Regions from separate parts of the Halobacillus sp. H74 genome, predicted to be linked through region 2. Evidence: riboswitches for the same ligand, from Rfam matches in the RefSeq annotation. Region 2 holds a riboswitch; each other region holds the start of a gene.

Region 1 (3,281 bases), on a different contig from region 2:
CTACAGCATGCAGGTCGGTCATATCTACAAATGTGTGATCGATTCCAAACCTTTGAAGAACGTCATTGATCATGCGGAATGTCCCGCCATACACATCTTCTGAAATCACCACATGATCCCATTGAGATAGCAGCATGAAAGAAGTTGAAATGGCAGCCATTCCTGAAGCGAAAGCGAACCCGTCGGTGCCATTTTCAAGCCCGGCAATCGTATCTTCCAAAGCTTTTCGTGTCGGATTGCCAGACCGGCTGTAATCATAAGTCCCCGGATTATCAAAATCCTGTTGGTGGAACGTGGATGCTTGCTGAATCGGAACACTCACGGCTCCTGTGTGGGGGTCGAACTTGTAGTCACTGTGTAACAAACGTGTTTGCAAAGAATGATCGGTCATTGGGCTAACTCCTCCTTAGGTAATTGACTCAGTGTCTGATCGAGGTCGTGCAATAAGTCATCGATATGCTCAATTCCTACAGAAAAACGTAACAGCCGGTTGCATACTCCGTAACTGACCCGGATTTCTTCAGGAATATCCGCGTGGGTTTGAGAAGCCGGATAAGTGATGAAACTTTCCACGCCTCCTAAACTTTCTGCAAAGCTGATAAGGTTTAAGTTTCGTAAAAAAGGGTCGATCCAGGCTTCAGACTTAAGCCTGAAAGAAACCATTCCGCCTTTACCTGGATAAAAGATTTCTGTAATGGCAGGGTGCTTTTCAAGGTGCTGGACGACAGCTTTTGCATTGCTTTCATGTTGTCTCATCCTCAGCGGGAGTGTCTTCATTCCCCTCATTACCAGCCAAGAATCGAAAGGGGAGAGGACGGCCCCGGACGTATTTTGATGGAAGGCGAGTTTTTCGTTCACTTCCTGACCTTTACTGACCAGTAATCCTGCCAGTACGTCATTATGGCCGGCTAAATATTTTGTAGCGCTATGGATCACCACATCCGCTCCTTCTTCAATAGGCTTTTGCAGCATTGGAGTGTAGAGGGTGTTGTCTACAAGAAGGAGTAAGTCATGCGCTTTTGCAAATGATGAGATTTCCTGGATATCAGCTGTGTGCATCAATGGATTTGTAGGTGTTTCAATATAAACAGCCTTGGTTCTACTATTTATATAGTTTTTGAGATTTTGTAATTGATTGCTGTCACAGTAGTGAAAGACAATCCCATAACGTTCATGTACGTGTTCAAAAAGACGGAAGGTACCTCCATATAAATCTTCAGAAACAAGGATTTCATCGCCTTGTTTGAAAAGGGAGAGAGCTGTCTGTATCGCGGCCATTCCAGAGCTGAAAGCGAACCCCGCTTCTCCGTTTTCAATATCGGCGATAGATGATTCGAGTATTTTCCTTGTCGGGTTACCTGTTCTGGTGTAGTCAAACCCTGTGGATTCACCAAGCCCTGGGTGACGGTAAGGGGTGGAAAAATAGACGGGCGGGTTGATCGCCCCCGTCGGTTCCTCTCGTTGATTGCCAGTTTGGACGAATTTCGTATCAGTATGTGGACACATATGGATGCTCCTTTTCGCTTCATGTTTATAGTTGAGTCAGAGTGTTGAGCTTCTACCAATTCCCGATTGTTGAATAAGGAAGGTGGTTCCAGCTAAGGCTGTTAAATTGAATTATTCAAAAAATAAAATAAAAAAAGCCTTCTTTAAGAAGAAGACTTTGTGGTTTCGGTCCTTCTTCTTATCTTTCAAGTTGATCGACAACTTGCTGGAGTTAGCACCTTTCTGGGTATACCAGTGGTTGCTGAGGCTTCACAGGGCCAGTCCCTCTGCCTCTCTTGATAAGAAATTCAATTGTGTTTTTATTTAATGTTGCTGACTACTCTACACTACTCAGAATGTTTTGACAATATGTCAGAAGAATTTTTTTGTATAATTTTGAAAATGGTAAAAAAGCCTCCTCGTTATGAGCAGACTTTTGCTGAATCAGGGTTTTTGACACCAGCTTCAATATAAGTGCGTACGAGCTGCCATTTCCCATCTTGATTTTGAAAGGTATTGAAGAACAGGTTGGACGTTTCCAAAAGTTCACCATCGAGTCTTATCGATACCCAGAATGAGGCAAGCCATTCATTTTGATTCAATGGAATGATCGTGTTATCGGTATAGATCCAATCCATGTCCTTGTCGGCAAAATAATCAAAAGCCTGGCGCCACCCCTCAATGGAATCATTATAATGGTAATCAACAATTTCACCACTACGGATTTCCCTTGCTTTCAATTCTTTAGAGATTGTCTCCTTTAAGAAGTCCAAATCCTGCCGACGTGCTTTTTCTTTGAATTTTTTAAAGAACTCTTCAAATGTCATATGTGGAATCCCCCTTATTTGAATTAACATTCAATAAGGAAGTGGGGATGCCTTCCAATCAATGACAAATTCCTAAATTGAATGCGACAGTTTTCAACTGGATAGCTATGGTTCCAAGCCAGAAAATGTGGGTAGTGAATGCGATACTGTACCACATTCTCCTTTTAGTTATACGGTTCCTTTGTTTGAACATGTAGGTAATTAAAGGAACTGTAAGCAAAGAGAAGAAAGTAGTCAAACCGAGCATTCCTTGGTAATCTCTCATCCAAATAAATTCATTGAAGAGCGGAACGATGATAGTAGGAGTATAGATGACAGAAAGGAAGTAGGAGCCCATTGCCCAGGAGACGATCATAAAAATAAGACTTAGGAATAGGGGGAAGGATTTCATAAGATGTTCTCCTCGTTTAACATTATTCCGATAAGTTCACTCGGGTTAATGTTATCCTACGTTTGAAAACCGAAAATGTCAATCTTATCCGTACTGTTTTAGGTGTGCTTTTTTCTTTTTCAAATACACGTCATCTTCACGGGCTTTTATCCATTTCTCTTCAAAAATGCACGCGGATTCAGCTTTTTCTTCATTGATGTCCCGCTTCCTGATTTCACCGTGATCATCGTATTTTTTTCCGCCTTTATAGTTGGCATACCTGCGCGCACGTGTGTACCCCATTTGCAAAAATTTCCGCGCCATGTCCATGCCGACGAAATCATTTTCTTCTTTATACCCTAGAAACATTTGATGAATTTTCTCAGAGGACTCCTTTGCGATTTCAGGTGTTTTGAATCTCCAATGGGGGAGGATCTCACTTTTATAGGGTTCCACAAGTAAAACACCTTGTTCTCCTCTGCCGACTCGGTATTTTTCCGGATTTATCCGAAAGTCGGTATTTTCAAAATCGATATCGTAATTAAAAGGCATATTCCGTTCACCTTCCATCCGTGTTCTCAAGACCAAACATATTCAGT
Region 2 (3,281 bases):
TTTGCAGTACCATAAGGCTGGCTATATCCTGTCGCGTGCTCTATTGCACAATCGAGGTCGTGTATCAAATCTTCCACAGACTCTAGTCCTACAGACAAACGTACAAGTTCCTCTTTTACACCTGATTTTTGTAAGTTTTCTTCACTCAACTGCTGGTGAGTGGTTGATGCTGGATGGATAATCAATGATTTGGCATCGCCGACATTTGCGACATGGGACCAAATGGTAGTATGATCAATTAATTTACGTCCTGCTTCGCGGTCCCCTTTAATACCGAAAACAACAATCGAACCATATCCATAGTTGAAATATTTCTCAGCTAGCTGATGGGTCGGGTGATCGGTTAGGCCAGGATAGTTGACCCATTCAACCCCCTTGTGATTCTTCAAGTACTCTGCGACTTCAAGTGCCTGATCAGCGTGTTTTTTAATACGTAAATGAAGGGTTTCTAATCCTTGTAGCAATAAAAAGGCATTCTGAGGGCTGAGGCATGCACCGAGGTCACGTAACAGCTGAACACGAAGCTTGATTGCAAAACCAGCAGGCCCGACATCTATACCGAAACGAATGCCGTTATAACTTTCATCAGGTTCTGTAAAACCAGGGAATTTATCATGGTTCCAATCAAAGCGGCCGCTATCGACAATTACTCCGCCTATTGTAGTACCATGACCCCCGATCCATTTTGTAGCTGAATGAATAACAATATCCGCGCCCCAGGCGATTGGTTTACATACATAAGGAGTTGCAAATGTATTATCGATAATTAATGGGATATGGTGGGCGTTAGCTACATCTGCAACACCTTCGATATCCAACACATCGAGGCTAGGGTTTCCGATCGTTTCAGCAAAAATTGCCTTTGTATTCGGGGTGATTGCTTTATTGAATGCTTCGGAATCGTTCCCATCAACAAAATGGACATTTATACCATAACGAGGGAGTGTATGGACGAATAAGTTGTAGGTCCCGCCGTAAAGGTTGGTTGAGGTAACGATATCGTCACCGGCATGAGCCACATTCAAGATGGCCATGGTGATGGCAGACATCCCGGATGCCGTGGCTACTGCTGCTGCTCCATCTTCCAATAGGGCGATGCGTTGTTCAAATACATCCACTGTAGGATTTCCGATCCTTGTATAGATATTACCTGGTTCCGCTAAAGAGAAAAGGTTCTGGGCATGTGTTGTGTCGTTAAACACGTAAGAGGTGGTCTGATAAATCGGCACTGCCCTTGAACCTGTAGTGGGGTCGGGCTCTTGGCCACCATGAAGCAATTGGGTTTCAGCACCGTACGTATGGAAAGGTCGTGTCATCGAAAATTCCTCCTTGATTGAAAGTAGTTCTAGGAATCCTCAGGGGTGATGGAAGGAAATAAGAAAAGCCCTCTTCTGTTTAATAAGAAGAGGGCTTTATTTATAATATACCTCCCCTTATCTTTCAGATCATCTGACCTGTAGGATGTAGCACCTTTTCAAGGATTGCCTTGAAGGTTGCCGGGCGTCGTAGGGCCTAGTCCCTCTGCCGCTCTAGATAAGAGTTGTTTCTATTCGATTAGTCTGACTTGTTTGAAATTATAAATGGACGCTGTAATATTGTCAAACTATTTTTGCAATTACCTTCACGTTTGAATTTCTTCAACAATGGGAAATGTCTATTAAGTCAATAATGAAGGAGTGAAGATTTATGAAACAATATAGTGTTGTACCTAATAAAGATGTAACTGGATGGTTTGTGAAAATTGAGGATGTCGCTCCGACAGATGAATATGATGAGCGCGATACAGCTGTGGAGAAGGCTGAAGCGATCGCTAAGGAGAACAAGCCGAGTAAGCTTTCTATCTTAGATCAAAACCATGAGGTAGAAGAGGAACGAACTTATTAAGTTGAAAACTCCCCGTTGTGGGAGTTTTTTTATTTGGGAAAAAACAGTAAGCTTATCTTATCATTGTGAACGAAGACCGCTTCACTATTCAGGTATCCTTCGTTAAGATGGTAATAATAGAAAAAGAATGATTAAGGGTGAGTGCACGGATGGATGATCGTTTTGATGTAATTATAGTCGGAGCTCGAGTGGCGGGTTCTAGTTTAGCGATATTATTAGGACAAATAGGAAAGAAAGTATTGCTCATAGATAAAGCTGATTTTCCAAGTGATACATTATCAACACACTATATGTCGCATACAGAGTTTTTGAATGAGCTGGGTGTGCTGGATCGTTTAGAGCAATCAGGCTTACGCAAAGTCCGTCGTATGCGTACATATATCGGGGCGAGCTTTGTAGAAGGGCCTCGCTTTTCCTATACAATTATTCCAAAACGCGACCAGCTGGATTATGTTTTGATAGAAAAAGCAAAAGAATATCCGAATATCACTGTCATGCCCAAAAGTCCTGCTCGAGGATTATTGTGGGAAGGGAACAAAGTGGGTGGATTGCAAATCGGTAAGGGAAGTAACACTTTCCATGTACATAGTGATTTAGTCGTGGGGGCAGATGGAAAGAATTCAAATATTGCCCATTGGGTCAATGCAGAAAAGTACAAGCAAACAGACCCCATTCGCCCTGTTCTTTACGGTTATTATGAAGGAATACAGCCTTTGAGTGAACCTACGACCGAAATTTTCTTGCATGAAGGGAGAATCGGCTTCCTTTTTCCCATGGAGGAAGGGCGGGATTGTCTAGGATTGGAAATTCACCCGGAAGAATTCAAAACAATGATGAAAGATCCTGAAAAGAAATTTGAAGAAATTTATCAACAGCATTATGGAATGGAGAAGCGTATGGAGTCAGCCCGTTTGCAAGGGAAAATCATCGGGACACCCGGTATGCCAAACTTTTTCAGGGAAGCTTATGGAAAGGGATGGGCTCTGATTGGCGATGCCGGTCATAGTAAAGACCCCAGCACGGGTCTCGGTATCAATGATGCCTTCATGCAATCCTTTTACTTAGTTGAAGCTGTCAGACAGGTGGATCACGGACAAGATTGGGCTGAAGCAATGGCATCTTTTGTGAAAAAAAGAGATGAGCAGCTCCTCCCTGGATTTCAATTGACACTTGAATACATTCAATCACTAAGGAAGTGGACAACAAATGAAGTGGCTTTATTCCAATCTATCGCCGCTAACCCGATGGCATGGAATAAGCTGGCCCCGAATGTAGGAAAACATCTAGCAGAAGATACGAAAGATTTCCCCTTGCTCCATACAGTCGTTGAGATGGAAGCAGAGCAATTCGGCTATAAAAAGGAATAAAAGGAATCGCTTTCTTTATATCGAATTAAT
Region 3 (3,281 bases), on a different contig from region 2:
CACATTTTCTAACACAGCTCCAAAATGAATGGCATCAAAAATCTGCGGTTCTTTTTCTTGGGAGAGGTTGATACATTTCGCGTAGCATCCTCCTTCAATGTTGAATACTCCGTAACTGGACCAAGCATGCTCATCATCCCCGATTAATCGGCGCTGTGGATCAGCAGACAAAGTGGTTTTCCCTGTCCCGGAGAGTCCGAAAAATAAAGCGACATCTCCTTCTTTTCCGACATTTGCCGAACAGTGCATAGGCAGGACGTTCTTTTCAGGAAGAACGTAATTCATCACAGAAAAGATGGATTTTTTTATTTCTCCTGCATATTCTGTGCCGCCTATAAGTACAACACGGTGTTTGAAGGAAATCATGATGAATGCTTCAGAGTTCGTACCATCTACACTGGGGTCCGCTTTGAAGGTTGGTGCTGAAATGACTGTGAATTCAGCTTCGTGATCTTCAACTTCTGAAGTCTCAGGACGTATGAACATTTGTCGGGCGAACAAATTGTGCCAAGCGAATTCGGTAAGTACTTGAAGGGGGAGGCGGTGTTTCTCATCAGCTCCTGCATAACCTTTGAAAACGAATAATTCATTTCTTCCCTTCAAATAATCCAGAACTTTATGGTACAGATTTACGAACGTGGAGTCATCGATAGGTTTATTGACAGTTCCCCAGTCGACTTTATTTGCAGTCGTCTCATCTTTTACGATGAATTTATCTTTTGGTGATCTACCAGTGTAAGTACCTGTCGTTGCTTGAACGGCCCCTTTTTCCGTTAAAGTTCCTTCATTACGATATAAGATCCTTTCCACTAAATGTGGAACAGATGATTGGTGTTGGACATGCTCTTGCGCTAATAAGAGGTTTAATTCTGACATTTGATTGATGGTACTCATATGCGTCGACCCGCCTTTATATTAAAATTTAAATGTAAGCTAATCTGGAATTAGTATAACACATTAATCACAATAGTCCATACTATTATTGAAAATGCTTTCATGATATTAATTTCTATATATATGTGGGAAATACCTTGTTATCATCTTATGTAATATACTAATGAACGTTTACGATTGAAGAAAGGATCGACCACTTCCACATGGTCCTTTTCCCTTAGAAAAGCTTAGTATTCTAATTGACATTAAACATGGATTTCGATACGATAACTGAGAACGGAAACTCTCTTATCCAGAGTTGGTGGAGGGACAGGCCCTTAGAAACCCAGCAACCGTCTTTTCAAATGACATGGTGCTAACCTGAAGCAAGGAATGAGAACACTCCTTGGACGATAAGAGCGAAAGGAAGCAGCCCCTTTCCTCGATATAGGAAGGGTTTTTTCTTTTTTATGAGAAATATCCGTAGCAGGTGGAAAACCTGGTGATATTCCTATGTAAAAGCTCAATTGGTTGTGAAATGATTCAACAAGAAAATATATGAAACAGCTTATTAGTTTCTGCACATACTGGTAAAGAGTTCCGTCTAATACTTTGTACTTACAGAAGGAGGAGTTTTTCAGAATGCCTGCCAACCGCCGGTTATTCACATCAGAATCTGTTACAGAAGGACACCCTGACAAAATTTGCGATCAGATTTCTGATGCCATTTTAGACGAAATTTTAAAAAATGACCCGAACGCGAGGGTTGCATGTGAGACAACAGTTACAACGGGACTGGTGCTTGTCTCCGGAGAGATCAGTACTAATACTTATGTAGATATACCTTCGATTGTCCGTCAGACAATCAAAGAAATAGGATATACACGAGCGAAGTATGGATTTGATGCCGATACTTGCGCTGTATTGACAGCCATCGATGAGCAATCTCCTGATATTGCTGGAGGCGTTGATGTTGCTTTAGAATCTCGAGAAGGTAAGATGAGTGATGATGAAATTGAAGCCATTGGTGCTGGAGATCAAGGTCTGATGTTCGGATTCGCTAACAACGAAACAGACGAACTTATGCCGCTTCCGATCGCTTTGGCTCATAAACTTTCTAAACGCCTGGCAGATGTCCGCAATGATGGTACCTTGGATTATTTGCGTCCAGATGGAAAGACTCAGGTGACGATAGAATATGATGATAAGGATCAACCGGTCAGGGTTGATACAATTGTCATTTCTACTCAGCACGCAGAGGAGATCACACTTGAGCAAATCAAGAAAGATTTAAAAACCCACGTCATAGACCCTGTCGTACCTAATGGTTTGATTGATGATGAGACAAAGTATTTCATTAATCCTACTGGCCGCTTCGTTATCGGTGGACCTCAAGGAGATGCAGGGTTGACGGGGAGAAAAATCATTGTCGACACCTATGGAGGTTACGCTCGTCATGGAGGCGGTGCTTTCAGTGGTAAAGATGCTACCAAAGTTGACCGTTCTGCTGCGTATGCTGCCCGTTATGTAGCAAAAAATATAGTCGCTGCGGATCTTGCTGATTCTGTAGAAGTCCAATTAGCATATGCGATTGGAGTGGCCCAACCTGTATCGATCTCCATCAATACGAATGGTTCAGGGAGAGTATCGGAGGAGAAACTTGTCGAAGCTGTTCGCGAATTGTTCGACCTTCGTCCGGCCGGGATCATTAAAATGCTCGACCTTCGTCGGCCGATTTACCGCCAAACAGCTGCATATGGTCACTTTGGCCGGACAGATGTAGAATTTCCTTGGGAAAAAACAGATAAAGCAGCTCAATTGAAAGATCGGTTTAAATAATAAAAAACTGCCTCCACTTTACCGTGGAGGCAGTTATTTATTTCTGCTGTTTTTTATAATATTGTCCTTTTTCAACATAGCTTGCGCGAATGCGATTCAACTCTTTAATGTCATCATTATTCAATTCTCTGATCACTTTAGCCGGCCGACCGAAAGCTAGTGTATTTGGAGGGATCACTTTACCGGGCGGTACTAGACTCCCTGCACCGATGAATGCCTGTTCCCCGATTTCCGCACCATCCAGAATAAGCGAACCCATCCCGATTAAAGCATTTTCCCTTATATGAGCAGAGTGGAGTGTAACTTGATGGCCGACCGTCACGCCATCCTCAATGATCAAGGGTTGATCAGGGCTTTGATGCAGAAGGCTGAGATCCTGGATGTTTGTGTTTTTACCGATATGTACTGGTGCCACATCTCCTCGTATTACTGTTTTAAACCATATGCTTGCCATTTCACCTATGGTGACGTCACCTGTAATAACCGCATCATCCGCTACGAAAGCGCTCGGGTGGATGTCCGGATGCTTTCCTTTATATTCGCAATACATACTGAACCCCCTTATAATA

Evidence for each region. A riboswitch is a leader RNA that binds a small molecule or an ion and turns the genes downstream of it on or off. The one in region 2 is predicted to bind S-adenosylmethionine.
Region 1: linked by a shared signal. The riboswitch ahead of ACTWPX_RS19030 (methionine biosynthesis PLP-dependent protein) and the one ahead of ACTWPX_RS01110 (aminotransferase class I/II-fold pyridoxal phosphate-dependent enzyme) in region 2 are both predicted to bind S-adenosylmethionine.
Region 3: linked by a shared signal. The riboswitch ahead of metK (methionine adenosyltransferase) and the one ahead of ACTWPX_RS01110 (aminotransferase class I/II-fold pyridoxal phosphate-dependent enzyme) in region 2 are both predicted to bind S-adenosylmethionine.

What each region holds. Positions count from the first base shown of each region.
Region 1 covers NZ_JBQQCI010000011.1:19,174-22,454, reverse strand. Annotated here, with positions in the region: gene metC (cystathionine beta-lyase) at 1-391, opposite strand, end outside; gene ACTWPX_RS19030 (methionine biosynthesis PLP-dependent protein) at 388-1,506, opposite strand; SAM riboswitch class I at 1,682-1,791, opposite strand; gene ACTWPX_RS19025 (flavoprotein) at 1,908-2,312, opposite strand; gene ACTWPX_RS19020 (hypothetical protein) at 2,371-2,703, opposite strand; gene ACTWPX_RS19015 (DUF4385 domain-containing protein) at 2,788-3,234, opposite strand; gene glsA (glutaminase A) at 3,242-3,281, opposite strand, start outside.
Region 2 covers NZ_JBQQCI010000001.1:222,331-225,611, reverse strand. Annotated here, with positions in the region: gene ACTWPX_RS01110 (aminotransferase class I/II-fold pyridoxal phosphate-dependent enzyme) at 1-1,316, opposite strand, end outside; SAM riboswitch class I at 1,431-1,540, opposite strand; gene ACTWPX_RS01105 (DUF2188 domain-containing protein) at 1,687-1,884, shown strand; gene ACTWPX_RS01100 (NAD(P)/FAD-dependent oxidoreductase) at 2,034-3,251, shown strand.
Region 3 covers NZ_JBQQCI010000004.1:568,162-571,442, forward strand. Annotated here, with positions in the region: gene pckA (phosphoenolpyruvate carboxykinase (ATP)) at 1-894, opposite strand, end outside; SAM riboswitch class I at 1,180-1,293, shown strand; gene metK (methionine adenosyltransferase) at 1,516-2,712, shown strand; gene ACTWPX_RS12125 (gamma carbonic anhydrase) at 2,750-3,262, opposite strand.